2 linked regions of the Roseimicrobium gellanilyticum genome follow. The protein of the gene in region 1 binds, or shares a complex with, the protein of each later gene. Links are inferred from orthologs where the notes say so. Each region holds a gene or a part of one and is shown in the gene's direction. Other genes may lie near its edges.

What was found.
Region 2: the proteins of DES53_RS00195 (region 1) and smc are in contact, whole or in part, in a crystal structure (PDB 3ZGX), measured with the Bacillus subtilis proteins. The link is inferred for Roseimicrobium gellanilyticum from one-to-one orthologs.

Annotation. Positions count from the first base shown.
Region 1 is NZ_QNRR01000001.1:42,178-57,022, reverse strand. Bases 6,748-9,652 are described here. They hold DES53_RS00195 (segregation and condensation protein A), read left to right. Parts: upstream 6,748-7,723; coding sequence 7,724-8,581; downstream 8,582-9,652. Other genes in these bases: DES53_RS00185 (S8 family serine peptidase), read left to right, coding at 9,529-9,652; DES53_RS00190 (GAF domain-containing protein), read left to right, coding at 8,898-9,518; DES53_RS00200 (hypothetical protein), read left to right, coding at 6,987-7,325; DES53_RS00205 (YiiX family permuted papain-like enzyme), read left to right, coding at 6,748-6,964. Also shown: DES53_RS00220 (suppressor of fused domain protein), read left to right, coding at 62-751; DES53_RS00215 (Dabb family protein), read right to left, coding at 755-1,048; DES53_RS00210 (PVC-type heme-binding CxxCH protein), read right to left, coding at 1,094-6,091; more of DES53_RS00205, read left to right, coding at 6,332-6,747; more of DES53_RS00185, read left to right, coding at 9,653-10,353; DES53_RS00180 (L,D-transpeptidase), read left to right, coding at 10,473-11,714; SMC-Scp complex subunit ScpB, read left to right, coding at 11,948-12,700; phosphate ABC transporter ATP-binding protein PstB, read right to left, coding at 12,789-13,607; phosphate ABC transporter ATP-binding protein PstB, read right to left, coding at 13,743-14,600; phosphate ABC transporter permease PstA, read right to left, coding at 14,594-14,845. UniProt on the Bacillus subtilis protein: Participates in chromosomal partition during cell division. May act via the formation of a condensin-like complex containing Smc and ScpB that pull DNA away from mid-cell into both cell halves.
Region 2 is NZ_QNRR01000008.1:150,679-167,304, reverse strand. The notes cover bases 3,986-8,671. They hold smc (chromosome segregation protein SMC), read left to right. Parts: upstream 3,986-4,361; coding sequence 4,362-8,471; downstream 8,472-8,671. Other genes in these bases: DES53_RS21030 (CoA-binding protein), read right to left, coding at 8,631-8,671. Outside these bases: DES53_RS32555 (hypothetical protein), read right to left, coding at 1-221; DES53_RS33125 (autotransporter outer membrane beta-barrel domain-containing protein), read left to right, coding at 537-2,882; DES53_RS21040 (cytochrome P460 family protein), read right to left, coding at 3,281-3,847; more of DES53_RS21030, read right to left, coding at 8,672-9,050; DES53_RS21025 (hypothetical protein), read left to right, coding at 9,148-9,366; DES53_RS21020 (alpha/beta hydrolase), read left to right, coding at 9,433-10,701; DES53_RS21015 (phytanoyl-CoA dioxygenase family protein), read right to left, coding at 10,952-11,962; DES53_RS21010 (BlaI/MecI/CopY family transcriptional regulator), read left to right, coding at 12,119-12,550; DES53_RS21005 (M56 family metallopeptidase), read left to right, coding at 12,547-15,999; DNA-processing protein DprA, read right to left, coding at 16,021-16,626. UniProt on the Bacillus subtilis protein: Required for chromosome condensation and partitioning.

The DNA of each region.
Region 1 (14,845 bases):
CTCGTCAGGGGTCCTTGCCTTTGCCGCTGTCCTCCTTGAAAGTGGCCCCAACCAGGCCGCGATGTCCCAAGCTCCAGACAAGCCAGATTCCCTTGATTCAGTGCCGGATTCCCATCTCGGGTTCGAATCTGCCCGCGATCTGGAAGCAATCAGTGCTCACATCAAACGCTATTGGGGATCCATCGAATTCGTTCTTCATGAGAAGAAGTCGTCCTTCGTGCACATTGATATCCACGTGGTGGCTCCAACTCCTGAGCGTCCCTATCGTGTGCTCATCACCTCCGGCATGAGTGACCGCCCTATGAAAGTGCGGGAAGGCGGCGAGGACTTCGGGTACGTCGAATTAATACTCGCGGTGCCGGACACTTGGCCGATTAACCACGCGAGCTTCTCCGATGAACGGAACTACTGGCCCATCCGGCAGCTAACGCGCGCCGCCCGAGCTCCGCATGCACACCAATACGACCTTTGGTACGCACACACCATTGCGGACGGAGAAGAACCTGAAGCGTTTGCGCCTGACGTTGGCTTCTGCGCAAACATCGTCTCGGTGCCCTTGTTGTGTGATGAAGAAGGGTGTTCTCTCAAAATTAGCCCGGAAAAACGAATTCATTTCCTCACCATCCTACCCATCTACCGGGAGGAATGGCAATTTGCCATGAAGTCAGGTTCCATGGCACTCCTTGAGAAGCTGGATGAGGCAGGTGTTGTCGAGGTGATAGTAAAAGATCGCGAGAATGTCTGTGCGTAAGACTCAAGAAACCGCCACATAATCAATCTCCATGAACTCCGCCACCTCCGGAATCCACCGCTCCTGCACAAAGCGGTCGTGGTCGGGGTGGCTGCTGTAGAAGTTGTAGGCTTCCTGCGAGGCGAACTCCATGGAGAAGCCGAAGGTGTAGGGATTCTTCACGCTGACCTGCCTCAGCGCCTCAAACTTCTCCACACCGGGAATGGCTGCGAGCTTCAGTCCGGCCTCAAGGAAGTCGCGCTCCTCGGCGGAGCCTGTGGCGTGTTTCAAACGGAAGACGACGGTGTGGCGGATCATGAGATGATGAAGAGGGGCATTGATGGAAGATGCGTGGTGGCTACTTCACTTCGGCAACCGCAGATACGCAATCAAATCCGCCAGCGACTGCGGGGTGAGCAACGCCTCCAAGCCATCGGGCATGAGGGACAGGTTGGAGCTTTGCAGTTTGTTGATTTCCGAGCGCAGCACGGGTTTGAGGCTGCCGTCCGCGAGGCGCAGGGTAACGCTGCTGCCGGTCTCGCTGGCGATGGCACCATACACCTGGCTGCCGCTCTTGAGGTCGCAGAAATAAGCGGTGAAGCCGGGCTCGATGATAGCGCTGGGATCCAGGATGGAAGTGAAGAGCTTGTCCGGTGGATGCTGCACCACGGAGCGCAGGTCCGGTCCCACGGCGAGGCCCACGCCTTCGAGCTGATGACAGGCGATGCAGGCTTGAGAGAATGTCTGCTTTCCTTTTGCCGGGTCACCGGTAAGCGAGAGCGCCGGGCGGAACTTGTCCAGCACCTGCTGGCGTGAATCGCGTGCCTTGATGACTTCACCTGCGAGCTTGCTCACCGCTTTCGCGGGATGCTTGAAAAGGCGCGTCTGCCGCTGCGCATCGAGGCTGCTGCTGGTGATGCGGCCTTCTTGGATCTCCTTTAACAACGTCAGCGCCCAGCCTTCCCTGCCAAGCAACGCATCCAGTACGGCTTCGCGCTGGCGCGGTGTGCGTTCGTTCCATTGCGCAAGCAACAGCGTTGGGATGCGCGGGTCTGATGATGAGGCCAGCAACGCGACGCACTCGCCGAAGGTTTCTGCTGATGCAGGCATCTGCATCCAACGCCCCACCAACTCAATGGCTCCACTACCTTCGCCGGCATCCGCCAACAGGATGGAAGCCGCGATGAGACGAGCAGCCGAAGGACTTGCGTCTCCACTGGCCGCAAACTCGCGCACCTTCTGCAATAGCGCACCCTTCGACTCCTTCAGCCTTTGCCATGCAGCGTCTTCAGGATGCTTTGCAGCCAGTGTGTCCAGGGAACTACCCGCATCACGCAAGGCTCGCAAAAGGGTGCTCACATTGCGAAGGGAGGGCTCGTCGCTGGTTTTTGCCTTCGCGAGTACGGGAGCCGCAAGGTCGCGCACGATGCCTGCATCTCCCGCTCCGAGCGCCGTGCGCACCACCGTCTCCATGAGGGTGGGATTCGACGATGCCGCATCTGCCAGCGCAGGCAGATGCGCGGTGGCGGAGCCCGCCAGTGCGGCGCGCTCCAGTGTGGCATCGGACTTCGCCAGAGCCAGTTTCACCAAGGCAGCGCTGGCCGCAGGATGTTTCCACTCGCCGAGGGAGCTGAGCAGTTGCAGGCGCACCTTCGCGTCGGAATCACCCGCGAGGGCTGCGGCCTTTTGAATCACCGCGGCGTCTTGAGTCTTCTCTGCGAGCCTCAAGGCACTCTCACGAATCCCTGGCACTGGGTCGGACAGGGCAGCGATGAGCTGAGCGCTTTGCAAGGCACCGAATCCGTGCAGCAGCCAGAGCGCATGAAGACGGGCGGAGGGGCTGGGATGATTTTGCAGGAAACCAATGAGCTGCGGCACCACGGATTTGTCCGCACGCCACAGCAACATCATGTGGGCCTTGTCGCGCAGCCAGCTGTTCGAACTGGCTAGCAAGGAGATGAGACCTGCACCATCCAGCCTGCTCAGGTCCGCATTGGCTGACGGCGCCTTCGTTCCCGCGAACACCCGATACATGCGCCCGCGATCATCGCCTTCGCGGTAATGCGCCAACAGTTCCTCCTTGCCCTGCGTGGGCAGCCACTGCGGATGCTCAATCATGTAGCGATACATGTCCGCCACCCACAGCGAACCATCCGGACCTGTGCGCACCATCACGGGACGACACCAGCGATCCTCACTGGCGAAGAAGTCGAGCTTCTCGGAAGCATCGCGCGATGCCTTGAAGGTCGCGCCGTCGTCCTCCAGCACGAGATGCTGCACTACATTGTGGAAGGGCTCGCAGACAAACGCATCCGTCACCCCACGCCGGCCAAACAAGGCATCGTCTCCATAGATGGTGGGGCCGCACGCAGAAGTGAAGCGACCTGCCTGGTCAAAGCTGTGGAAGCGCTTCTCCTGCGCACTGGCGGGAAACACACGAGCATTGGGCTCCGTGAGCATCACCTTCGGCGAAGGCGGTGCCACGTGAGGGTTGCGCCGCAGGTAACGGTCCTCCAACGCATAGTGCCAGAGGGGATAACTGTTCTGCACACCAAACCAGTGCCCCCAGGCATCCCGCGTGCGACCAAACTGCGCGGGGCCACTCAGCGGATCGATTTCACCTGTGTCCGGCTTGAAGCGGAAGTCGCGGCTGCCCAGTGCCACCTTCTCACCCGTGAGCGTGGAGGTGACATTCACGTCCTTGCCATAGTTCGCCGTGTGTCCACCATTCGCGCAGTACACCCAGCCATCGAGTCCCCAGCGGAGACCATTCACGCGAAGTTGCTGATTGCCTTCCATGAATCCAGTGAGCAGCGCCTTGCTCTCATCCATCTTGCCGTCGTCATCCTTGTCGCGCAGCAGCAGCACTTCCGGTGCGGCCGTGATGAGGCAGCCATCGCGCCACGTGAGGATGCCGGTGGGGAAACGCAGTCCTTCCGCGAAGAGTGTGCGCTTGTCGTATTTGCCGTCCTGGTTGGTGTCTTCGAGGATGGAAACACGACCGCCCGGCTTGCCATTGCCATCCATGCCGAGGGGATAGTCCGCCATCTCCACTACCCAGAGGCGGCCACGGTCATCCCAATCGAAGGCCACAGGGTCCAATACGAGTGGTTCCGCAGCGACGAGCTCGACAGCGAATCCCTTCGGCACATGGATGCGCTTGAGGGATTCCTCTGGAGAAAGCGCTGAGGTCTCCGTGCGAGCACGAGGCGGTGTGAGTCCAGAGGCACGGTAGTGCGCTGCCGCCTCATCGGCGGTGAGCACCCTGCTATAGAGAGCGACTTCATCCATCTTGCCCTCCAACCCCGCGAAGCCATCGCTGCGTCCGCCGAGGAAGACATCCTTCACGCCCTGCGGCAGCGTGTATTCCAGCTCACCTTCAATCTCGGGCTTGGTCTTCCCATCGAGATACACACGCACCTGATTCTTCGAGCGCGTGAGCACTACATGATGCCAGGTCTTCTGGGAAAGAAGCGTGGAACCCGCAAGGAGTTTGCGCTTGCCATCGCCGTTGTAGAACATGAGCCTTCCCGGAGACCCGTCCGCATGCGTGCCGCCGATGCCGAGGTGATCACCGGGACAGGAGCGGTCTTTATTCGGCCCGCGCGAGAAGAGGTAGCCTGTCACTGGACGGGCATCTTCCGGTAGTCCATTCCAGAACCAGAACTCCACGCTGTAGGTATCTCCCAGTTCCTTCACTGCACCATGCACACGGCCGCCAGCGAAGTGCATGGCGCGATTGATGTCTTTTCCTGAGAAGGCCTCACCTTCGGGACCTTCGAGATAGAGCGCCACGCCATCTTCGATATCGGCGGCATGTTCCTTCGAGCCTGTGGCATCACTGGCCTTCGGGATCACCGCTTCATCCAGCCTCCAATATGCCAGTGGGTTCGCTGCAAGGACCGCTTCCGCATACGCTCCCCTGCCCTGCGTCATGACGCGCCGGTTCAAGCCGGACACTTCCTCCGCAGCCTTCAGCAGTGTCTCCACAATCACCGGCTCCGCCTGCACCTCCAGGCCCGCCGTACGCGCAGGCCACGTGGTGTAGCCACCGAGCTTGTGCTGCTCCGGCGGTGGGATGTATCCCTCCGCGCCATTGGCCAGCTCAATATTGAAATGCGACGTGAAAGGAGACTGCGCCTTCAGCTTCAATCCGGTGAGGGCGAAGACTTCATTCGGCAGCGTGGTGATGCCGAGATCACCGATGCGCAGCGCCTGCAGCACGAGTTCTGTCTTCTGCTTCTCGTGCAGCAGGATGGCCTCGTTCGCATAGATCTCCGGCTTGCTCGTGGGGAGCCGGTCCTTCACTACTGCCATGGTTTCACGCGCCCACTTCAGGCGGGCCTCATCCGGCACACGATACGTGAGCGGAATCTTCTTCTCCACGATGCCGAGCGGCACGCTGTCGCGGAACTCCACCTTCCCCCACGCCTCCAGTGCCCGCTTCGCCACCGCTTCTGCATAGGCATCCATGGAGATGTTCTGCTTGGGCTTGCCGTAGTCCATCCACATGAGGTCGCCGCTGGTGCCCTGCGACATCATGGCAACGAAGGGGCCTTCGCTGGACGACTGACCCAGCAGCTTCGCCACATGCTTGCAGAAGGCGCCGTAGTAATCCGCCGACACCGCCGAGGCGCCGAAGTAGTGCTGCGAATAGTTCGCGAAGAGCGCGAGGGGTTTGCCGTCCTTCGTTTGCAAGGCCAGCACGCTGAGTCCTGGATCCACTGGTCCGGAGGGGCCCACATGATTGGGGCTTTCATACCCCGGATGCATCATGGCACGCACCGTGGGATTTCCGAAGGGGTCGCTCTGGATGCGGTCCGGTCGGTAGATCCAGCGGCGGTTGTGCGTGTGCTCCCAGTCGTCCACCGAGGCCCAGCCGACCTTCGCGGGTTGCAAGTTCTTGAGCGCCGTCATCATCGCCTCCGCGACCTTACCCGGCAGCCACTTTGTGTACTCGGGGTCCGCACGGCTGCCGAGGCAGCCCATGGCCGCAGGTGCACTGTGCGTGTGCGTGGCAGACACAGTCATGTGGGACATGGCCAACCCGGTCTCCTTCGCCACGATAGCTTTCGCCTGATCGATGACCTCGCGCGGCATCATGCATGTGTCCACCACGCAGAGCACTAGCCTGGTGCGGCCATCATCCATCGCGATGGCGCGTGCATGCAGCTTGTCATTGGCCTGCTGCGCGAGTCGTTCGGTGAAGTTTCCATTCACGATGACGGGGAACTTCTGCGGGGTGATGTCGATCGCGGCAACGCCAGCGCGGAAGGCGGGTGCCGCTTCCTGCGCAGATGAAGGGCGAGCTCCGACAACCAGAAGCGCGAGGGTGCAAAGGAGAAAGGCAGCGCGTGTCATGCGGGCAACATCTACCCGCGACGTCCCACGCATATTTCAACGCGCTCGTTCAACCTCGGCACCTTGGAAGAAGAATACGGCAGGCGGGCACTTAAGTACCATGGGATACGTGTATGAATCGCCGCGAAACGAACACGCACCCAAGCCCCCGAAGCACCATCCACTCTGCACCTGAGCGCCCCTCCACAATTGCCTTCCGCTCCCAGTTGCCACCAATCACAATCAGGAGTAGAAATTCCCATGGGCCGGAGACCTGTGACTTTCTTCACCACCATCTTGGGACTGGCAGTCGCGCTGTCCACAGCCGCATTCGCGGAAACGCCACCTCACTCCCCGGACATCCCAGTCCGCGACGGCGACATCATTTTCCACCGTTCGCTGACGAGCCAGGCGGCCGCCATTGCAGCGGCGACGCACTCGGAGTTCACCCACATGGGCGTCATCTTCATCGAGGATGGGAAGCCGGTCGTGTACGAGGCGGTGCAACCCGTGGGCAAGGCACCGCTCGACGAGTGGATCAAGCGCGGGGACAAAGAGCACTATGTTATCAAGCGGCTGAAGGACCCGTCCAAGCTGGACACGGTGGCGCTCAAGAAGGAAGTCACCACCATGCTGGGCAAGAACTATGACTGGCTCTTTGAGTGGTCGGACGAAAGCATCTACTGCTCGGAACTCGTCTGGAAAGGTTACGACCGCGCCTCCGGTATCAAGCTGGGAGAGCTCCGCACCTTGAAGGAACTCGACCTCTCCCACGCCGCCGTGCAGAAGATTCTGAAGGAGCGCTACGGGGACAAGGTGCCCTATGCGATGGAGGTCATCTGCCCGTGCGACGTCTTCAGCTCGCCACTGCTGGAGACGGTGGAGACTAAATAGGTTGCCTCGCTTGTTCGCCCTCATGCCTTTTGGCCGCCTCTCCCCCATCGCGCAGGTCACAAATCGGATTGAGCGTGAGATTGAGAAGATTGCCAGTGAGGCGTCCAAGGAGAAAGTCTGGGTTACTCACTATGGTGCAAACGACATTCATCCGAGGCATCTCGTGTATTGGATCTGCGTCCGTTCGGACCATGAAAAGGACCGGCTGCAGCGGGACGTCCTGCTGAATACGCGACTAAGGGAGCTTCTCACCATTCACAACTACCCTGTCGAAGGGCGCGAGGAAGTTCATATTGGCTTCGAATCCCACGAGACCGTCGACCGCGAATCTGGAGGCAATTGGTGGGTACACTGGAAGTAGAACGCGTAGCGAACATCCACAGAGAGGCCCTTGCTCCCGGAGGGAGCGTGGAACGGCAGCCGGTGGTGGAGACCTGTAATCAGGTCGGGAACCACCGGATCACGTAGACCAAAGATGTTCCGTCCCGGAGGTGACGGCGGAAGGATGTGGCGCGGTTGTTTAAGGGTACTGTCACCATGTCAGCCTCTTCCGGCGTGCCCTCCGGGACGCTGGGAAACTCCATCCCTAGATCCGGTGGTTGTGGTCGCTGAGGCTCCCGGCACCACGGGCTACCATTCCGCGCTCCCTCCGGGAGCAATACAGGATGGCCCAACATTTCGACTCTACCCCATCAGTGCCCGCCCCACCCCTCCCCCTTTCCCGCTTGCAGTCCCTCCCCCAGCCCGCTATCTCCCCCGGTGGAACCCACGGACAATGATTACAAGGTGAAGCTGGAGGTCTTTGAAGGCCCCCTCGACCTGCTGCTGTACCTCATCAAGAAGGATGAGATCGACATCTATGACGTCTCCATCGAGCGCATCACCAGCCAGTACCTGAATTACATCGATACCTTCAAGGCCCTGAACATCGAGCTGGCCAGTGAGTTCATCGTGATGGCGGCCAACCTCATGTACCTGAAGAGCCGCGAGCTCCTGCCCAAGGACCTGCAGCCGCCGGATGAACAGGCGGAGGAAGACGACCCGCGCTGGGAGCTCATCCGCCAGCTGGTGGAGTACAAGAAGTTCAAGGACGCCGCCCAATTCCTTGGCCAGCGCGAGAGCAAGGGTGCCGAACTCTTCACCGCCACGCCAGAAATCCCCGACCTCACCACGCCCGAGGAAAGCATCGCCGAGGTGGGCATCTTCGACCTCATCCGGGCCTTCCAGAAGGTGCTGCGGAAGTTTGAGGATACGCACACGCTGCGAGAGATCGTGGATGACCGGTGGACCGTCAGCGACAAGATTGATCACCTCCTGGAAATCGTGCCCGTGGGTGGGCGCGTGCGTTTTGATGAACTCTTCAGCGCCGCCACGAGCCGCAGCGAGGTGATTGTGACCTTCCTCGCCATGCTGGAGCTCATGAAGCTGCACTTCCTGGAAGTGGAGCAGGAGCGCGTGCTCGGTGAGATCGTGGTGGTGCGTCCCTCGGACAAGATTGATGAGCTCGCCGCGACGATTCCCCCGCACATGCAGCTCGCCGCGGGGATGAAGCAGAAGTCAGATGATGCGGAGGAGGAGGGCGACGAGACACCCAAGGACCTCGCGCTGGAGTCGTGATTGGTTGATGGTTTTGGGTTGATAGTTGATAGCCTGAGAAGAGCCGACAAACACAGGAGGGGTAGTAGCCCTTTTGTGCGTGCGACCGCAGGCCCAAGGAGGGGGAACGCCTCGTTCCCCCCCTTGGGCCTATGGCGATGTCATGGAGCGTTCACGCACCTCCGCCGACCAGAGTCCAGCGCTCCCAGGGCTTGCAGACCTCAGCGTCCCTCTTTGCGTTTTTTGCGTTCTTTTGCGGCCATTCCTCAAGTGTGACCATTCACGATGTGACGTCGCACTTGTTGCGGCATGGGGTTGCTCGCGCTAAACTCGCGCCATGTCTTCCTACGCTGATTTGGGAAACACCACGTCCATGCGCTGGCTGCCGGACCCGCGAGTCGCGCCGCATGCGCAGGCCATCGAGGAGCGGGTGGGGAACTTTGCTGCACACATCCGTCCTGCGACGTTCTCGGAATTCCTGGACCCACTCATGGTGCGGCTCTTCGCCGATTGCCTCCGCGATGCCGGGGCGCATGAAGGCGTGGTCTGGCTCGCCGACAAGGAGCAGAAGTTCCTCCTCTGCGCCTACAACCAGGGCCCGCACTCAGATCGGCTGAACAATCTCAAGGTGCCCGTGGATACCGGACTCTCCGGCATGATTCTCGCCACGCAGCAGCCGTTTTGTGAGAACAACCTCTCGCAGAATCGCGCCGGGGCCAGCACGCTGGAGGAGCGGCTGGGTGTCATCATGTGCAGCCGCGTGCTTGTGCCCTTCTTCATCGCGGGGAAGATGCGCGGCGTGCTCGCGGCCTATCAGTTCAAGGACACCCTCGGCTGCCCTGAGCCCGGTGGTTTCACCCCCGAGGCGGTGGAGGAGCTGAACCTGCTTTCACGTCTCATGGGGCGCCTGCTCGACCACAAACTGCTCTGTGCCGCCATCGGCCTGGAAGAGGATTGATTGACCGAGCATGTCCGGCCCCTCTTCCAGATGGATCACGCCTGAGCAAGCTGCCGCCGCCATGCGCAACGGACGCGGGCGAGGCATCCGCGTGGCTGTGCTGGACTCGGGTGTGGAGTGGGACCATCCCGACCTGAAGGATGTAAAAATCGCCGATGACCTGTGCATGGAGGAGAGCATGGGCATCCTCGAAGCACAGCCGGGAAATCGCACGGACCTCTTCGGCCACGGCACGGCGGTCGCCAGCATCATTCATGAGATGGCTCCGGAGGCGGAGATTGGCAGCTTCCGCGTGCTGGATGCGAAGAACCAGTCGCAGAGCGAAATGATCTGCTTCGGCGCACGGCTCGCCCTGGAGCGTGGCTATCACATCCTGAACTGCAGCTTCGGCGCACGGCTGAAGTCGCAAATCCTCATGTTCAAGGACTGGGTGGACGATGCCTATCTGGCGGGCATCCACGTGGTGGCCGCGTGCAATAACGATGACTTCCGCAAGCCCGAGTGGCCCGGGGATTTCACCAGCGTGATCACGGTGAACATGCTGGATACCCCGCAGCGGGACATGATTTTCCGGAATCCTCCCGGCACCCTGGTGGAATTCGCCGCGCTGGGGGTGCAGGTGAATGTGCCGTGGAAGGGGGGCATCCGCCGTGAGGCCACCGGGAGCAGCTTCGCCGCGCCGCGTGCCGCCGGACTTCTGGCGAGGATTCTCTCCGTTTTTCCGCACACTTCCCCCTTGCAGGCCAAGTCCCTGCTGCAACAGATAGCCAGCGGCCTCCCGGACCGGAAACGCCTGCGCCTGCCCACGCTCGCGTCACAACCGGCTCCGGCCTGACATGCACTCTCCAAGCATATCAAATCTCATTTTCTCCGCCGCAACCCCAACCCTTCCCCGTTTCCGTTTCAGCCTGACTATCATCAGCATTTCTTAAAAATTCCACTCCCGCCATCGCCATGCATGCCGTCGCCACTCCTACCGCATCTCTTTCCATCCTGGTGCCCCGCACCCTTCTGCCTACGGAGGGTGACGAGCTGGTCCTCGCCAGCCAAGAACAGCGCGTCGGCAATACCACGGAGCTCTTCAATGTCTTCCAGGAGCTCGCCGCCACCCGTGCCGCGACCTTCGTGATGCACAACAACGACGTCTCCTATGACGGCGACCTGGACGACGACAGCACCCTGCAGCTCCTGAGCATCTCCCCTGAGCCGGAGAGCCACCTGCCCCTCATCGAGGCCCGTCCGGCCATGAGCTACTTCGACTGGGCTGGGGTGATTCGTGAAGTCGGCCACGCCATGCTCCATGAGCACTTCCTCGGCACGCCGGAGGAACTGGCCCGCATCTTCTCGGAGGCTGTGCGCGAGGTCAGCACCATCGCTGCCGCTGGGTTCAAGGGTGAGGCCGTGCCTCTCCTGACCGTGAAGCTGGAAGAGGGCGTCGCGAAGATTTCCTTCCTGGGCATCTGGCTGGCCGATGGTCCCAGCATTGAAGAAGTGCGCCGCACCATCCCCGGAGCCTCCTGGCAGGAAAGCACCGGCCTTGGCCAGAGCAGTTGCATCCTGCTGGACGCCGCCGAAGTCGAGGGCCGCGGACTGAAGGAAGCCGTGCTCAGCGCCGCCATGCTCGCCATGGTCTTCGGCACCGCCACCTCCGCCCAAGCCGCCGACCCCATCACCCGCCCCACGAATTCCCGCCTTGCCTCCTTCTTCGGTGGCGACACCCGGCCCGGTGATGCCCTGCCGGTGAAGTCCCAGAAACTGGTGCAGGACGCCCCCCGTGTGTACAAGGAAGTGATGGCCCGCCAGCACAGCGACCTGCGCATCGTGATCGTCATCGGCCAGCAGCGCGCTTACATGCTGAAGGACGGTGCCATCGCCTTCGAAACTCCCATTTCCAGCGGTCGCGGCCCTCGCATGACGAAGCGCGGCACCTTCACCATCACGGAGAAGATTCGCAGCGGGAAGATTTCCACCATCTACAAGTGCCCCCTGCCCGGCTGGATGCGCATCGGCGACCTGCCCATCGGCATGCACGAGGGTGAGCTCCCCGGCTACCCCGCCTCCCACGGCTGCGTGCGCATGCCGATTGAGAGCGCCCACTTCATCTTCGACAACGCGCCGAGAGGTACCACCGTCCAGATTGTGGATAACTGGACTCCCCCGACTGCGAACGCCGGTACGGTCATCGCCTCGAACTAAGGACGACTGGCCCAACGTAGAAGGCTTCTCCAGAAGCCTTTCAGCCTCAGCCCCATCTCTCCAAAGCGGCAGGACTCACCTCCTGCCGCTTTTTCGTGCCACGCTCCGCGATTCTCAAGAACCATCGCTCAACAACTGCTCAGCCACCGCTCAGCAATCGCAAACGCGCTACTCCCCTTTTTCCTTGCCCCTTCTGGCTTTTCCCTCAAAGTGCCCATCCGCATCGCATCGCCATGGAACTCAGCCGCATCGTTGAAGCTCTCCTTTTCGCCAGTCAGGAGCCCCTGACGGTGACGGACATCGTACGCGCCATCCAGAGCACCGTGCGCGAGGCCAAGGAAGAGATCAAAGAGGCGAAGGATGCCGGCAAGGAAAATGTCCCCGAGCTCGACGAGGAAAAGGCCGCTCTGGAATCCGTGAAGGACGAAGACGTCCGCGCCGCGCTGGATGCCCTGGCGGACCACTACGAGAAGGACGAGCGCAGCTTCACCATCGTGGAACGCAGCGCTGGCTGGAGATTGTGCGCCTTGGGCAGCTTCGGCGAATGGTGCCGCGCGCTGTATCCCGGCAAGAAACCCCAGCGTCTCAGCGGTCCCGCCCTGGAGACCCTGGCCATCGTGGCCTACCGCCAACCGATTACGAAGTCCGCGATTGAAGCCGTGCGCGGTGTCTCTGTGGACGCCATGGTGCAGCAGCTCCTTGACCGCAACCTTCTGAAAATCGAAGGCCGCGCCGACCTCCCCGGTCGCCCGCTGCTGTATTGCACCACCGACCTCTTCCTCGACCACTTCGGCATCCGCACCCTGGATGACCTTCCGAATGCCGCCGAATTGCGCCGCGTGAAACTTCCGACGCCGGAAGACGTCGCCGTGGCTAATGAGAATGCTGGCACCGAAGCGGGTGCGGTGGGTGAAGAAGAGACGAAAGTCGCGAAGGGGAAAGCAGCGGGAGATGACACGCCGGAGCTGTTGCTGGCGGGGGAGTGAAAGAGTTCTCACAAACGCTTCGAAGCGTTCTGTACTTCCGAGGCTCCGCCTCGGAGCTTCCTTATGGACAATTCACCTCTCTTCCCACCTACCCCATCCGTCCGCTCAAATACCGCTCCGTCTCTTCCTTCTCAGGGGCGGTGAAGAGTTTCATGGTGTCGTTGAACTCAATCAGCTTGCCGAGGTAGAAGAAGGCGGTGCGGTCGCTGACGCGGACGGCCTGCTCCATGTTGTGCGTCACGATGACAATCGTGTACTGCTCCTTGAGCTGGGTGATGAGTTCCTCAATCTTCGCGGTGGCGATGGGATCCAGAGCGGCGCAGGGCTCGTCCATGAGGACGACTTGCGGCTTCACGGAAAGGGTGCGGGCGATGCAGAGGCGCTGCTGCTGACCACCGGAGAGGCCGAGGGCGCTTTCATGCAGGCGGTCCTTCACTTCATCCCAGAGCGTGGCAGAGCGGAGGCTGCGCTCGACGGTTTCGGCGATGACCTTCTTGTCCTTCTCACCAGCCACCTGGAGTCCATAGGCGACGTTCTCGTAGATGCTGCGGGGGAAGGGATTGTACTTCTGGAAGACCATGCCCACCTTGCGGCGCAGGGCGATGACATCGAGATGCGGGTGATTGATGTCCAGGCCACCGAGGGTGATGTTTCCCTTCGTGATGCGAGCGCCATCAATCAGGTCGTTGATGCGGTTGATGCAACGCAGCAGGGTGGACTTGCCGCAACCGGAAGGCCCGATGAAGGCGGTCACCTCCTTGTTGGCAATATCCAGGGAGATATCGAAGAGAGTCTGCTTCGAGCCGTAGCAGAAGTCGACTCCGTTGATCTTCACCTGCGGTCCTCCCGTGGTGGACGCTTGCGTGCCTTTGGCGAGATTGAGGGCTGGGGCAGTAGCGGTGGACATGGGGAAGGGATAAGGACAGGGGAAATGGGACAAGGGCCGTGACCCGGAGGTGTTCGCTGATGAGCGCGATTGTGGGAGGCTTCGAGCTTCAGTTCTCAGGCTATCGACTATCAACTCTCAACCATCGACCCTTCCTCAGCTGAACTGGCCGCGGATGTAGTCCTCGGTCTTCTTCTGCTGCGGGTTGCTGAAGATGGTGGTGGTGTCGGCGAACTCGATGAGCTGGCCGAGGTACATGAAGGCGGTGAGGTCAGCCACGCGGCGGGCCTGCTGCATGTTGTGCGTGACGATGACCACGGTGTATTCCTTGCGCAGGGCGACGATGAGTTCCTCCACCTTCAGGGTGGCGATGGGGTCGAGCGCGGAGCAGGGCTCATCCATGAGGAGGATGTCCGGCTTCACGGCCACGGCGCGGGCGATGCAGAGGCGCTGCATCTGGCCACCGGACATGCCGAAGGCATTGGTCTTCAGACGGTCCTTGGTTTCGTCCCAGAGGGCAGCTTCACGCAGGGCGCGTTCGCAGGCCTCATCGAGCACCTTCTTCCGCTTTTCCCCGGCGATGCGGAGTCCGTAGACCACGTTCTCGTAGATGCTCTTGGGGAAGGGATTGTACTTCTGGAAGACCATGCCCACCTGGCGGCGGAGTTGGGTGGTATCCACATCCGCATCATAGATGTTCTTGCCCTTGATGATGACCTTGCCCTTGCCGATGTGGGCGCCGGGGATGCGGTCATTGATGCGATTGAAGCAACGCAGGAGGGTGGACTTGCCGCAACCGGAAGGTCCGATGAAGGCGGTCACCTGGTTCGCAGGAATCTCCATGTTGACGCCGAAGAGCGCTTGCTTGGCGCCATACATGAAGTCCATGCCACGCACGGAGATGATGCCTTCCTGCTGTGTGGTCGACACAGCTTCGGCGTGTTCCTGGGGCTCGCTGGGCGCGGGGGGCAGATCCACAGAGGAGGTACGGGGTTGTGGGGGGGCGGCTACCATTTGTATTTGGCGCGGAGTTTGCGACGGAGCAACACGCTCGCAGTGGCAAATGCGAGCACGATCACCAGAAAGACGAACACCGACCCATATTGGGCGCGCTCTGAGTACTCACTCTGCGGGATGCGCGCGGCGATGGTGTAGATGTGATAGGGCAAGGCCTGCACGGACTCCGTGAGGGAGGCAACGCCCTGACTCGAGCCATTGACGACTTCCCCCATCCAGCCCGGATTCTCGACCAGGGGCCA
Region 2 (16,626 bases), on another replicon or contig:
ACACGGCGGTAGTGAAGCGCGAACACTGCGTTGCCAGCAATGGTCGCGAATGCGAGAAACAGCACGATTAGCATCTCCTGCGTTCCAGGCATCGAACGAACGCCATCCAGAATTATCTGCCAAGTCCGAGAATCACCGTCCATGATTCTAACCATACAGTGAACCCGCGCGTGCGCTGAAAAAATCATCGCCGCTATCGCCTGCACATCTACAGGACTCATTCACCTACCTCAGTCTCCGAAGTTCCTCTGCATCTCAGCGTCTCTGTGTTGAACTCCCTGCACCCCAACCCGCACCCAACGGCACGGCACCCCGCCTGTCCCAGACGCGCCAACTCCGCAAACCTGCCTCCCACCATTGTGCCCCACCCTCCCACAATCATGCCCGCCCCACGCCTCACACCATAATACATCATTCAACTTTGCCCACCCACACGGTGTTGGCTTGTCTCCTCCCTCCCCTTTTGAGACCATCCCCCGCGTCAGTCGAGTGCATTGAACCCTCATTCAATATCAAACTCTCAGACTCAGACGCCCATGAAAAGCACCCTTCTCCGCTTCCTCGCGCTCGTGACTCTTGGCATCACCAGTGCTCCTCTCCTCCCCGGTGCCAGCATCCAGGTGAATACTACTTTCGCCTTGCCCGCCACGTCCTCCCAGCCGCTCATCTGGCCTGCATCCGTGGCATCGCTACAGGCACGTGCCACCGACCCGCTCTACTCCAGCTACAGCAACAGCGTGCGCAGCTACGTGAATGGCCAGCTCGGCTCCCTGGCTTCCGCCACGAACGAAGACACCCTCGCCAGCATCGCCAAAGGCGCCGCCATTCTTGAACGTCTCGGTGAAACACCACCGAACACCTATGCCAGCTACGCCCTCGTGGCCACCACCGCCATCTCACGCATGGGAAGCCGCGCCGCCTGGATCCTCTTCCAGCCTTCCAATCGCTTCCAGCACATCTATGACAGCGGACGACTGCAATCGATGGCCGAGGCCTTCGATCTCCTGCGCGGCTCGCCCAATCTCACCGCAGCCAACATCACCACCATGCGCTCGAAGATCACCCAGTGGGCTGATGCAGGACGCAACAACCTTGAGTTAAACACCTTCCACCCCGATGATAACTACGCGCTGAAGTTCGGCTCCGCCATCATCACCACCGCGTTGGCCTTGCGTGACTCCTCCACCGCCAACACCTGGCTGACCAAAGGCAAGACCCTGGTGAACGCCGCGCTCAACCGCATGGCTGATGAAACAGGCTGGTATCGTGAAAGCTCCTGGTATGCGAACTACTCGCTCAACAATCTCGTGAGCACCGCCCATCACGTGAAGAACGCCACCGGAGTGAACTGGTTCACCAATCTCCAACCGCTCTTCACCTTCGCCCTCCTCACGCGCCAGCCGGACGGTTCGAGCGCTCCCTTTGAAGAAGGTCTGCGCACCTATCTCACTCCTGACCTCGCATGGGGTGAATACACCAGCACCTCGCTTGGCTCTGAGCTGCGCTGGTCCCGCGCCAACCTCACGGCGGCTCCCATCTCCAGCAACTTCGAGAACAACCAGTACCACACCGCCACACGCTTCCTCGCAGTCGACAACAGCGTTGCCGCAGCCGTACCCACCGCTTCACCCACCAACTTCCTGAGCTCGGCCGATGTGGAAATCACGGTGCTGCGCAGCGCCCACGGCACCAGCGGTCGCCAGGCCACGCTCATCGCCGCCACGGATCATTCTTCAGACGAACTCATCAACACCCGCCACAACTCGCGCAACCCGCTCGACATGGTCATCTACGACGGTGGCGAGTCCCGCGTCGTCACCAGCGGTGGCGGACCCAATGTCACCAGCTCCACGAATCGCGCCTACTACATCAACACCGTCACCGGAAAGAACGTTCCCACTGTCAACGGCACCAGTTCCTACATCACCAACGGCGCCAACATCGGTGTCTCCACCTGGCTCGATAGCATCAATGAAGGCGGGCAGACCAATCGCTTCGCCGATCTCAGCAGCACCACGGTCACAGGCATCAATGGCAGCGGCAACACCGTCACCCGCACGCTGGCAATGATCGATGAGAGCTACTTCGTCGTGCTCGACTACTTCAACAACTCCGCCCAAGTCACCAACCAGGTGAACTGGCACCCCGTCGGCACGCGCACCCAGGTCTCCTCCACGACCGATCTGCTGCAATACCGCTGGGACAAGGGCACCAAATCCTGCGATGTCTTCATGGCTGGCAGCGGTGCGCTCACCGGCAACAATCTCTCCGGCTACTACGCTGAAACCTTTGGCGGCGCAGAGCAGACCATCTCGGGCGTGCAGGGAGCATTGACCAGCAATGATGGCTCCATCCTCACCATCCTCAGCACTCGCGATACCGCAGCGACAGCCATCGCCGCCACACGTCTCAGCACCACCGCCTCCACAGCGCATGCAGTGGAACTGCAGGTGCCGGGAGGATACACGGACATCCTCACCTTCAGCTCAACGCCTGGCACCGACTACGATGCCGGGGCCATCACCACCGACGCCGCCTTCGCAGCCGTGCGCGATCAAGGCGGAGCTGTCGTCTCTTTTACCCTGGTGAATGGCAGCGTCGTGCACCTCGGTGGCGCAGCCATCTTTGAATGCAGTGCCGCCGCACCGGCCATCTCCGCCACCTACAGCACCACCGGCATCCTCGCTCAGGTAGACGCAGACGCCGCTCCCACCAGCGACTACCACTTCGGCTACGGCAGCACCCTCAATCCCTCCGCCACCTACACGGGCTATCAGGACGGCGTGGCCCTGTCTCCCAGCCAATTCTACACCGACGCCACCGGTCTTCATTTCATCGGCATCAGCAGCGGCGGCACGTTGCGAGTGACCGTGCAGCCCTAAGATTTTTGAGAAGGCCAAGGGGACATGGTTGCGATACTGCCGCTACTTCATGATAGATTTTTCAGGAACGAAGCAGTCACTGCTCTCACGGGTGCGATCTGCGCTTTGCGTCTTGGAGTGCGGCGGCAAGCGCTAAGGCGCGACACCGCTTTGAACGGAGCCCACATCATGACGATACGTTAGACTCACCAACACCCCAAGCTCGGATGTGACCAGGACAGCAATGTTTGGAATGCGAAGAGGTGTTGTATGTCAGCACCTCCGTTCAAAGCGGTGTCGCGCTCGATCGCTTGCCACCGCACTCCAAGACGCAAAGCGCTCCGTCAGCCTCAGTTGTCATTTCATCACCAAGGCAGCCGCCATACGTAGAGCCACTGTCCAAGCTACATGGTACATCATCACCGCGCATAGTGCGTGAAGACATAATCACGCGCTTCAATCGCCTGATGGCATGGATAGCATGTCGCCAGCTTCGCCCTCTCCACCGTCTTGCCACTGTCATTGTCGAACTGGCCATACCCCCAACCGCCCGTCGCCGCATACTTCTTCGCATCCTTGATCATGAACTGCACTCCGTTCTTCGGAGCGCCCGCCACAAAGGACTGCTCCCTGCCAAAGGCCTTGTTGTTTTCCTCGGATGAAACAAGGCTCCACGCCAGCCGCACGATGATGGCGCCATCAGGGAACGGTTGTGTGGCACCTTCACGATATGCCTTGATGGCGATGTCATTCCCCAACACGGCGCGGATGTCATCAATGCTTCCCTCTTCACGCGCCACGGAGATCAGTTTCCAGTCGCGATAGCCCTCAGGGATCTCCGTGACAAATGGCGTGGAGTCTTCCGGCTGCTTGGCGGCTGCCGTTCCCTGAGAATCGGCATTCTGCGCCTGGCTGGCATTCCGGACAATGACGAGGGCCAGGGTCAAGGCGGAGACAATCGCGACAGCTCGAGGGAGGCTTTTCATGGAGTTGTACTTCCGGTTACGTCTCCATCCCTGAGACTGGCCTGCTCATATCGGCATTTGACGTCCAGAAGTGGAGGTCTGCCGCACTCGTCATGCGTCATGCGAAACAAATTCCCGACCGGTCACAAACCGGCTCGCATATTCAGATAGTTAAGATATGCTTATTATCATGATAAATTTGTGAATAGTGTAATCGCCTCTCAAGTAGGCGCCTGCACCGGTTGTTCACAACGTTATTCACATTGCCGCCGACAAGCGCCTCAGGTTATCGCACCCTATAGATTGTGGCTGTCAAACAACGGTTCCCACTATATATTGTGTTCCGTGACATTTCCGCCTTGAAGCGGACTCACGAAACGCTTTAATTTCCAGCAGCAACCAACGGCATCTCTCCAAAACGATAGTTCGTTCTGCGCATTTGGATCTTTTCCCTTCTCTCCAGCAAAGCCCGTTCCCTCCGGCCCAGCGCTGACTTCCGTTTCCCTTCCCTCACACGCCTGCTTCTTCCCTGACCATGTACCTCAAGGCTCTCGACATCTACGGATTCAAATCCTTCGCGGACAAGACCCACTTCGAGTTTCACACCGGCGTGACCGGCATCGTGGGCCCGAACGGCTGCGGCAAGTCCAACGTGGTGGACGCCATTCGCTGGGTGCTCGGCGAGACTTCCGCCAAGGCACTTCGCGGCTCGGAAATGGCGGACGTTATCTTCAACGGCACGGACAAGCGCAAGCCCGTGGGTATGGCTGAGGTGGTGCTCACCCTGGCGGACTGCGAAGTGGGACTCGGTGTGGACTACAATGAGGTCGCCCTCGCCCGCCGTGTGTTCCGCGACGGACGCAGCGAGTACCGCATCAACAACACCATCTGCCGTCTCAAGGACATCCAGGACCTCCTTGCCGGCACCGGCATCGGTCGTGCAGCCTACTCGGTGATGGAGCAGGGCAAGATTGACATGCTCATCAGCGCGAAGCCGGAAGACCGCCGCATGGTCTTCGAAGAAGCCGCCGGCATCACGAAGTTCAAGGGCCAGAAGAAGGAAGCCCTGCGCAAACTCGAGTACACCGAGGCGAATCTCATCCGCGTGGCGGACATCGTCGCGGAAGTGAAACGCCAGATGGGCACGCTGCAGCGCCAGGCCGCGAAGGCACGCCGCTATCAGGTCGTGCACAAGGATCTGCGCACGCTCGACACGCACCTGGGTCACAAGCACTGGACCGATCTCACCGGTGAAAAGAGCGAGACGGAGAACCAGCTTATCTCCCTCATGACGCAGCTCAATGAGTTGCACCAGCGCATCCACGCGAAGGAGGCCGAAGTCACTGAAACACGCGAAGCCTATCACCAGGTGGAGTCCACCATCAATGGTCTGCGTCAGCAGTCGCAGGAGCACCGCTCCCGCATCCAGGCGGCGGAGAGCAAGGTGGAATTCAATCGCGAGCGTGTGGAAGAGCTCGAAGGGCGTATCAAGCGCAACGAAGAAGACGCCGCCGGCAGCCGCGACATGGTGGACCGTCAGCGTCGTGAACTCGCCCAGGCAGATGAGCAGTTCGCCAACATCCGCGAGACGATTGAAACACGCCGGTACGCGCTGGAGGAGCACATCGTCTCTCACAATTCCATCATCCCCGAACGGCAGCGCCTGGAGCAGGAGCGCCGCACCCTGCGTGAGCAGTTCCGCACACTGGAGAGTGAAATCGCCACGTCAGAAGCGAAGGCAGCGAACCTCTCCGGTCAGATGACCGCGGATCGCCAGCGTCACGAAGCGCTGCAACACGATCGCCTCGGCGCCTCAGAGGAGCGTCAGGGACGTCAGGTCGAGTTTGACCACCTGCATCGCCAGATTGAAGAGCAGGAAGCCGAGCGTGGAGAGCTTGAGCAGAAGCTCAAGGACATCTCGAACAACATCGCGGAGATGCGCCGCCAGCGCGACGCCGCCGGCGAAGAGGCGAACAACCTCCAGCGCCAGCTCACGCAGAAGCGCTCCCGCCTGGAAGTGCTGAACCAGATCCTGGAGAAAGGCGAAGGCCTCGAGCAGGGCACGCAGAATGTCATCAAGGGTCTCGATGATCCGGAACGCATCAAAGGCGGCATCCGCGGCCTCGTGGCTTCCTCCATCGAGGTGGAGCCGCAGTACATCTCCGCGCTGGAATCCGCGCTGCGTGATCATCTTCAAGCGGTGCTGCTCTCCGATGCGGTGCTCAGCGAAGAGATCATCACCAAGCTCACCGAGCAGCGTCTTGGCAAGGCGGCCCTCATTCCGCAGACCTTCCTCAGCGGCCACACCGCGAGCGAGCGGCAGTTCATGCCCAGTGGCGGCATTGCCTGGGCACTCGACAAGGTGAAGACTCAGCCGGACGTGCAGCCGCTCATGGAGCGCCTCCTGCACAATGTGCTGATCGTGGAGGACCTCTCCACGGCGCTGCGTCTCAAGCCGCATCATTCCGACCTCACCTTCGTGACATTGAAGGGCGAGCTGCTCAGCGTGCACGGCGTCATCCACGGCGGTGCGACCAAGGAGGAAGCCACCTCCACCCTGCGCCGTGAGACCGAGCTGCGCGAACTGCGCGTCGACGTCGAGCGTCTCGACACGGAAGTCGTCGCGAAGGAGGAGTACATCGAAGAACTCCGCATGAAGCTGGAGGAGCAGCAGCGCGAGGAAGCAAACGCCCGCGATGCCTACCAGTACAACCGCGAATCCATCAGCCAGCTCCAGGGCAAGGTGAGCGTGGTGCAGCGTGCTCTGCAACAGGCCACCGCGAAGCTCGACAGCCTCGACTGGGAGCAGAGCCAGATCGCTGGCCGTCTCAGCGAAGGTGAAGCGAAGATCGTGCAGCACCAGGAAGTCGCAGAGCTGGCAAAACAGCAGCTTGAGTCCGTGCAGTCCCGCGAGCATGAGCTGGAGTCGCAGATTGAATCGGTCATCCGTCGTGAAGTGCAGAGCACCGAGCTCCTCAATGAACTGAAGACCGCCCTCGCACTCGAGCAGAATACCCTGCAAAACATCGAACAGCAGAAGGCGCCCCTGGCGGACCGCATGCAGGAGTTGGAAAGCTCCATCGGCCGCTTTGAGAATGAGTGCTTCATCTGGCGCCAGCGCATCGAGTCTGCCAATGCCGAGAACGCCCGTCTTACGGAAGAACTGGAGGGCACCCGTGTGGCCCTCTCCGCCATCGACTCGGAAGGCATGGCCTCTGTCGCGCGTCGCAACGAGGCCTTCGAACGCGTCACGCTGCTGGAGAATGAACTCAACCAGTACCGCAACCGCCAGAACGAACTCACCGAGCACCGCAGCCGCGCCGAGGTGCAGCAGACCCGTGTGGAACTGAAACTTGAGAACCTGACCAACCAGATTCAGGAGCGCTACCATCTCAATTTCGATACCTTCGAGCCTGACCCACACACGCTGCTGCTCGCCATCGCGGAGCAGAAGAAGAGCCGGGATCGCAATACCAAGCGGAAGAACACGATGTCCGGACGCGATGACTCCGGCCTGGATTCGGAGGGAGAATCTGCAGCGAATGAGGCTGCGGATGCCGATGAGGCGGCCAGCGAAGCCGCAGCGCGAATGATGGATGGCATGACCACCGAGTTCGACGACCTGCTCTCCACCACGGCAGGCGAGCCCGACTGGAGCCTCGTGCAGGAGATCGTGAACGAACTCCGCCAGCGCGTGGAAAGCATGGGCCCGGTGAATCTGGATGCCATCAATGAGTTCGAAGAACTCGAGCAGCGCCACAACTTCCTGGACACCCAGCATGGCGATCTGGTGAAGAGCAAGGAGGAACTCCTGCAGGTGATCGCAAAGATCAACGAAACCACCAAGACGATGTTCAGCGAGACGTTCGCCCTCGTGCGCACGAACTTCCGGGAGAACTTCAAGGAACTCTTCGGCCAGGGCTCGCAGGCAGACCTCATGCTGCAGGATGAAAACGATCCGCTCGAAACGGGCATCGACATCATCGCGAAGCCGCCCGGCAAGAAGCTGCAGACCATCAGCCTGCTCTCCGGTGGTGAGCGCTCCATGACCGCAGTGGCCCTGCTCTTCTCCATCTACATGGTGAAGCCGAGCCCCTTCTGCGTGCTGGACGAACTCGATGCACCGCTCGATGAAACGAACATCGGCCGCTTCCTCACCATGCTGGACAAGTTCACCACCAGCAGCCAGTTCATCGTGGTCACGCACAATAAGCGCACCATGTCCCGCGCAGATGTCATCTACGGGGTGACCATGCAGGAATTCGGTGTGAGCAAGCCCGTGGGTGTGCGCATGACCAACGAGAAGGTCTCGCTCGAAGACGGACAGCCCACCGTGGCGGATACCGTGAGCGGTCGTGTGAGACGCGGTGGCGAGGCGGAAATGGACGCCATCCTGGACGCTCCCACCAAGCCCAAGCGAGGCAAAGGCAAGGCCGCCAAGGCAGCCGCTGCCGTGGAAGCCGCACCCGTCGCCGAAGAGGCGGTGGCAGGCTCCGCCGAAACCTCCGTGGCCGTCGCCGAAGCCGCACCGGAGCAGGAAGTTCACCCGAACGACCCAAGCGTCCACGTCGAGCACGAGCCAATCTACGCGACCGAAAGCTCCGCCCCGGAAGACCAGCCGACTGGCGACGACAGCATCATCTGATTTCAATCAGCAACCAACCCGTACTCCCACAAACTCGAAAGCCGCAGGGGTGAGCTCCTGCGGCTTTTGTTTGGTCGATAGTCCAAGGTTGACAGTTGATAGCCTGATTGAGTTGGGGAGGTTCAGGCTATCAACTATCAACCAAAAACCATCAACCCTTCAATACTGCCCCGTCCGCAACAGCACCAGCGTGCACGCCTCCAGCGCTTCAATCCCCCTGGCTCTCGCTTCCTCCGCGAGACGCTCATTCTCCGCCCCCGGATTGAAGATGATCCGCTTTGGCTTGGCCGCGAGAATGTCCGCCATCAACGGCTCCGAGCGCGCCGCGCCCAGGTACAGCGTCACCGTATCCACCGGCCCCGGCACGTCCGTAATCGACTTGAAGCACTTGATGCCCAGAATCTCGTCAAAGCCGGGATTCACCGGGATGGGCTGGTGGCCATACTCCAGCAGCATCTTCATCGCCTTGTTGGCGTAGCGTTCCTCATTCGGGGAGGCCCCCAGGACGACGACGTTTTCCGGGGTGCGTGGATTGACTTGGGTTCCAGTGCTCATCATCCATGGTACGTCAGCCGCCATGGCGAAGCTTCCATCCGATGGCCCTGACCGGCGATTTTCACGAATTTGCACTGGCGGGCTCAGGCACCCCTGTGCTTCTCTTTTCCCTGCGAAAATCATGAAACGCCTCCGCCCCCTCCTCTGCGCCGCACTCGCCCTGTGCTGCCTGCCCATGCTTGCCTCATGCGCCTCGGACGAAGATGAAAGCCCCGCCTCGTACAGCCACAGGCTCAGGGAGAAAAACGACAAGTACTACGAGAAGCAGGAGAAGCGGAAAATGAAACTGCGCGCCCGGCAGAAGCGCGTGGACATGTGGTACGAGAGCCTGATGAACTAGCACGCTTCAGCCATCGGGCTGTGGCAGTGCTTGTGCTTGTGCTGGTGATTCCCCGACACACTCCCTATGAAACGCCTCCCGTGTCTCGCCGCCGCGCTCCCCGTCTCCCTGGCATGCCTCCTCTCCTCCTGCTCCCTGCTCGGACTGCGCAAGCAGGTGGAGAGTCTTGAAGCCCAGGGAGGCATCGCCATCCAGGTCACTCCAGCGCCCAAAGGCCCCGCCCCCACCTACGCCCTCGCGTGGCGCATGGACGGGGACAAGCGCAAGGACTCGGCAGGATTCCAGGAGGTGCGTGAAGACGGGCTGGCCGCCTTTCACCTGCGGCTGGGAGAGGTCTATCGCGTCGGCGCCTTCACGGATGAAAATGACAATCACAAGTACGATGCCGGTGAGCCGCTGGGAGTGCTTCGCGACATCTCACCACGCCCGCTCTCCGATGGCGTGACCGTGAGCCAGATCCTCCCCGTCGCCCTGACACGCGACCACGGTCTGCCCAAGGGTACCGCCATTGAGCGACCAAAGGAGAATCTGGAGCTGGGTGGAAAGGTGAATGTGGCACTGGGAGACGTTGCCTCGTTGAATGAGGCACGCTTTGCCCCGGACACCGGCGGCAGCGGTCTCTGGCGTCCCCTTGATTTCCTCACCACGAACACCCTCGGCATCTACTTCACCGAGCCCTACGACCCCAGGCGCATCCCGGTCGTTTTTGTCTATGGCATCGGCGGCAGCCCGCAGGACTGGCACTACTTCATCAACAACTTTGACCGCACGAAGTACCAGCTCTGGTTCTACCACTATCCCAGCGGCATGAGGCTGGGCCGTGTTTCCAATGTGCTGGCTCAGGGCCTCCGCGGGCTGAAGAAGCGCCATGGATTCTCCAGGTGCCATGTGGTGGCTCACAGCATGGGAGGCCTCGTCTCGCGACCCGCCATCACCGAGGCCGTGGCGGAGGAGGGCGTCAACTTCATCCCGGAGTTCATCAGCATCTCCACACCCTGGGGCGGGCACAAGGCCGCGGAGGCAGGCATCCGCCACCTGAAAAAGCCAGTGCCCTCATGGATCGATGTCGCCCCCAACAGCGACTACCTTGTGAAGATGTACAACACCCCCTTGCCCAAGGGCACCACCCATCACCTGATCTATGGGTCCATCAAGGGTGGTCCATTTTATCTCAGGGGTGAAAATGACGGTGTGGTCACCGTCCAGAGTGAAACCGACCTGCGCGTGAAACAGGCAGCGAAGTCCTGGAGACATTTCATCCACGGCCATGTGGAGATCCTGAACGCGGATGAAACCCTGAAGACCGTGGAAGCGCTGCTGGATGGGAAGGGCTAGGATGGTGCACGTTGTCATCCCGCCGTCGGGTACCATGCCCTTGCCATGTTGCGGGAGGAAGCGGCAAACTTGGACTGCTGGAGCTTGCTCCAGCTTTCTGCAGGCAGCTTGCTGCCGTGAAGCCAGAACTGAGGTGGCTACCCTCCAGCATATTCTGCATCATGAGTAACTTCACGCAGAGCAAGCTCTGCTCCCGAAAGCTGGAGCTAGCTCCAGCACTCCAAATCTCCGACCCGTATTCCGCCCCCCTTCACTTCAGCACCATCTTCCTCAGCCGTGAGTCTGTCTTCTTCACCGGATAGGGAAAGGCAGGCATGAAGGTCTGGGAGAAGTCACAGCGCGTCACGGAGGTGTAGGCATACATCATCTGCAGGCGCGGCTTGTAGGAAAGGCGGCTGCCGTAGTGGAAACAACGGCTGGAGTCGATGAAGAGCACCGTCCCCTTCGGGTAGGCAAAGATCTGCGCCTCCTTCGGATCGATCACGGAGTACATCTCCTCATCCGTCACGCGGTAGCGCACGCCGCGCTTCTGGTAGCCGAGCGCCTTGATGGCGCGATCCGAGACGGACGCCGGAAGGAAATGCCACGGACCACACTCCATCGTGCAATCATCAATGAGCACCAGCACATACACCAGAGGCTGGTCATGCAGATCCATGTGGTAGAGCTGGCTTTCGGAGAAGGGCCCCGGAGGATTCGGGTCCAGGTTCTGATTGGACTCCATGAAGCGAATCCCCGGAGGACGCGTCTTGGAAAGCACCGGGATGGTCTTGAGGTAGTGAATGGCCGTCGCGAGCACATCCGGAGAAGTGACAAAGTCCAGCCACGAGGGATACTTCATCACATCCTCATACACCATGAGATTGCGGAAGTAGGGCTGCTGCACGTCGGTGTGTGACTTTCCTGCACGCTCACGGGCGACCTGCCCTGCCTCATCCAGCAGGCGGTCCAGCCCCGGCAGGGACATGGAGGTATCAATCGCCCAACCATCCTGCATCACCATCTTCGGCGGATAGTGCCCCGGCCCACCATGCTCTTCCATCAGCTCAGTCAGTTTCTTGTCGTACGCCTTCTGGTGCTTCTTCTCCCGTTCCCCATAGCGCCAGCGATTGTAGCGCTTCGCCGCACGCATGAGATTGTTGATGCCCCACTTCTGCATCCCAGGGTCCGTGAGCGCCTGTTTTGCGTGCTTGCTCAGGAGTCGATCCGTGACTTTGGCAATCTTGTCCTTGAAGGTGGGCGGAGGCGGAGGTTTGGCCATGAGGAAGGAGGTCGCTTTGTCCGACAAGACCGGGGTCATATCAAGGATCACGACCGGGAAAATGCGACGGACCAGCACATCTACGATTATTATCGTTGACCATTCCACCAACTCTGCGCATCATTACGATTAATATCGTACACCACTCTTTCCATCATGCCGCGCCCTCCCAAAGTCCGAAACCCCTCCCGTCCGGAACCGACCGAGGCAGAGCTCCCTCTCCTGCGTGTCCTCTGGAACCTCGGCTCCGCCTCCGTGCGTCAGGTGTGGGAGGATCTGGGCGCGAAAGGAAGCTACACCACCGTGCTGAAGCAGTTCCAGGTGATGCATGAGAAGGGCCTCGTCACCCGCGACGAATCCGAACGCACCCACCTCTACCAGGCCGCCATGCCGGAAGAGCGCGTACAACGCAGCCTGCTGGGACGACTCCTGCAGCAGGCCTTCGAAGGCTCCGCCGCCCAGCTCGTCCTCGGCGCCCTCTCCACGAAGAAAGTGTCCGCGGAGGAACGCGCGGAAATACGCAAGCTGCTCGACAACCTCGACGCGGAAGAAGACGCGAAACCAGCCAGCAAGACGAAGAAGTCATGAGCACCTTCCTCCAATCCCCCTGGCTCAAAGACCTCGGCTGGGTGCTGGTGCATTCGCTGTGGCAGGGCGCCACCCTCTGGGCGCTGCTGGCACTTGTGTTTGCCGTGGGACGTCATCATCTCTCCGCCGCTGCGAAGCACCGGCTGGCGTGGCTCACGCTGACGGCCCTCGCACTCGTCCCGGTGATCACGATGATCTGGATGCAGGTCGGCAAACCGGAAAAGCCGCAACCCGCACAACACGTCTACGCCAGCATCGCACCAGCCGCATCCAAATCACCTGCACCCCCACCTCCCGCGGCCTCCCCTGAGAAATCAGACGTCACCGTGGTGCCACTGTCCACCGCACCACCCACGCGCCCCACCGACGCCTTTGTTGTTGCCGAAGCCTCGAAGACGTCATGGGTGGCACAGCTTCCCATCTGGTTTGCCACCGCGTGGCTCGCTGGCCTCACGCTTCTCACCATCCGTCTTCTCTTTGGTTGGAGATGGATTGCAGGACTGAAACATACAGGCACCGATCCAGAGCCTGCTTGGCTTGCCCAGTTCGTCGAATGGGCCAATCGTGCCGGTCTTCGCCATGTGCGCGTGCTGGTGTGCCCCGCGCTCGGCGTCCCACTCGTCGTGGGCTGGTTGCGCCCCGTGATTTGTTTTCCTGCGTCGCTACTCTCACGGCTCAGCCTCGCGGAAGTGGAGTCCCTCATGCTGCATGAGCTCGCGCATCTGAAGCGTCGTGATCCCCTCCTCCAGTTCTGGGTTACCGTGGTGGAGACACTTCTCTTCCACAACCCCGCCGCGCACGCCCTCGCCAGCACCGTGCGTCAAACTGGCGAACTCGCCTGCGACGACCTCGTGCTGCAATGGAAAGGCGATGGCAAAACCTATGCGCGCGCCCTCGCCGCCGCGGAGGAGTGGCGCGGCGCCCAGTTCGCCCTCGCCGCCACCGGCATGGGATCGTTGAAACATCGCATCCAGCGCATCCTCGGCCTCGGCGAGCACGGCCGCCTCACATCTCTCCCCGAGCGCTTCGGCATCACCAGTGTGGCGGGCATTGCGCTTTACTTCGTCGTCTGCGGTCTGGCCGTTCCTCGCATCGCCCGCGCCCTCACACCAGAGGAGCGTATCACCGTCATCAATCAAGAACGCGAGGCCTTGAAGATTACCGAGGACAATGCCGCTCCCCAAGAAATCAAGGCTACCGGCACTGTGCGCACCGCCGACGGATCCAAGCCCAAGGAGGACATCGGCCTCACCGCCTGGTCCAAGGGCTACACGTCCTTCTACTCTGGCAACAGAGTTGGTCAGCAAGAAACCGTCAGGGGCAAGGGCAGCCGCATGCATGTGGGCTCATGGACTCCTGGGTATGCCCCCGCCATAACTCAGGCCACGTTTGATGGTCCAGACAAGAACCACGGTGCTTTCGAGCTCGTCATCGAACGAGGATTCCCCGCCGTTCTCAAGCTGGTGGACAAGGATGGACAACCCATTCCCGACGCCGAGCTCAGTTGCACCGTTTACCTCGCTCCTGAATGCGACTTCTATCGGCAAGGACCATTACGCACTGACGCAGCAGGCACCTGCATTCCCGGGAACACTCTGGAGGGACTTAGCTTCCGATTCGACATCCGCGCTTATGGCTACCAGTGGAATCGCTTTCAGGACGTTCGCTTCGAGAAGGACAAGCCCGTCACGCTGACACTCGTCAAGAGCACCCCCATCGTCGGCACGGTGGCAGATGCGCGGACCCAGCAGCCCATTGCTGGAGTGAATGTGCTGTGCGAGATGCGGAGACGGGATAACGGAGCCTTCAACCACGGTTATGGCTACGGCATCATGCCCCGGATGAACGCCGAGCCCTCCGATGCCCAGGGAAAGCTGGCACTCAATATCTGCCATCCCAATGACACCTACGACCTTCTCCTTGAAGCCCCCGGCTATGGCAGAAAATTTGTGCAGATGGGCGGAGAGAGTGGTGTGTTCAAGTTCGAACTCGAACCCGAACTTGTGTTCTCCGGCACGATTGAAGACCCGGAGAAAAAGGTGATGCGGAAGGACTCCAACATCTATCTCCGGCTCGACCAGGATTTCGGCCCAAGCGGAGGCGCGGTCGATTTACCCCTAAGCGTGAAGGCAGACGCATCGAACACTGCCTCCTTCGAGTTCCGCCAGCTATCCCCGGGAAAGCTCAAACTGAGAGTCTATGAGAAAGAGTGGGAAACCGACTTCACCTCGAGCATGAAGGATCTCCGATTCCGCATCGAAGACGGGACCTTGAAATGTCTCTCGATACCCGAGAAAGCGACTCCCTCGGCTGAGGCCACACGCGAAGTGGAACTCGTATTCACCACGCCGAAAGGCAGCCCTCCCTTCAATGGTGAAGTACCCCTGGTCATCAAGAACTCGACCGTCACCTCCCACAAGGTCACCGACGGCATTTGCAGAGTCCGCGCCCCATTGAACACCCAGTTGAACATCTACTCCGGCGGCATCACCGGATACCGGTTTGATCGGAAGTGGGAGAAAATCGAGGCTGGTGACGGACCTCTGCACATCGACATCCCCATGGAGCCAGCGGGAGCCATCAGTGGCGACATCCGCATGTATCCTGGATTTCAAGTGGGACGCAGCGACCCCTATCTCATCCTGCTAAAATACGAGGACCGGGCCGGAGAGTGGCAGACCGTGCACAACGACTCCGGCCAGCTGCTCAAGGTCCTGGATCACGGCTCCCGGTTCTTCATCTCTCCCGTCTCGCTGAATGCCAGGTACCGCATCCTCATCCGCCACGATACATCCATCACCGCGACACCGGAGTTTGTCGTCGATGAAGCGACTCCCCTGATGCGGAAAGACATCTCCTTTCCCGATGGGGACACTCTTCGCGGCACTGTGCTCCAGCCTGACGGCACCCCCATGGAAGGCGGCAACATCTACCTGATCTACAAGGAACCGGCGCACCGCATCACCAGCTCCAATCTGCCGATCAAATCCGATGGCACCTTTGAGCTTCCCCACATGAACTTCGATGTCGATGGCCTATACTACCTCTCGGTGCCGGCCACTCGTGGCATCGCACCGCTGATTGCCAGGCTGAATGGTCCAGCCTCCCCACTACGGTTGCAGCGGGAGTCCGCAAACGCCGTGGAGGGCGTGGTTGTTGGACTGGATGGCGCTCCACTTCAGGGGGTGAAGTTGCACTTTGCTCCTGTGGAGGTTCCCACTCAGACCAGCTTTGTGGACATCGCGGACAGCCTCGCCGCAGATTCCCCCACGGACGCGGAAGGAAAGTTCCGCGTGTCCACGCTTCCTGCCGGCAAGTTCAGGGTCTTCTTCGGCTGGGAATACATCTGGGCAACCGGCGACCAGCATTCCATGGATGATCCTGCGCACATGGTCGAGGCCCCGATGCCCGCCGGCAAAGCCTACAAATTCGTTCTCAAAAAGCGGTAACCCACTGTCTCATACTTCCCATCACACCATCCGTACGTAGAACTTGCCCGGCAGTGGACGGACCACGCGCTTCATCTCCAGCTTCATCAGCGTGGCGGAGACCACCGGCATGGCGAGGCCGGTGCTGGCGGCAATGTCATTGATGTGGGTTTCCGTCGTACCCAGCACGGCATAGACCTTTTCTTCATCTCCCGCTAGCATGGCGGAGGGCTTCGACTCGGAGGTCACTGGGGCCTTCGGCTGCGTGGGGAAGAGCGTCATCAAATCATCCAGCACCTCAGAGCCATCCATGATGAGCTTCGCGCCTTCCTGAATGAGCTTGTTGCAGCCATGCGAGCTGGGTCGGTCAATGTTTCCCGGCACCGCGTATACCGTGCGCCCTTGCTCGGCAGCCTGTTGCGCGGTGATGAGCGAGCCACTGCGTGTGGGTGCCTCCACCACGATGATGCCTGTGCTCCAGCCGCTCACGATGCGATTGCGCAGGGGAAAGGTCTGCTTGTCTGGAGGGCGGTCCACAGGGAACTCGCTGACCACCGCGCCTTGCGAAGCAATGCGCTCTGCCAGCGCCTTGTTCTCTGGTGGATACAGCTCACCATGACCGGAGCCAATGACCGCGATGGTTCGCCC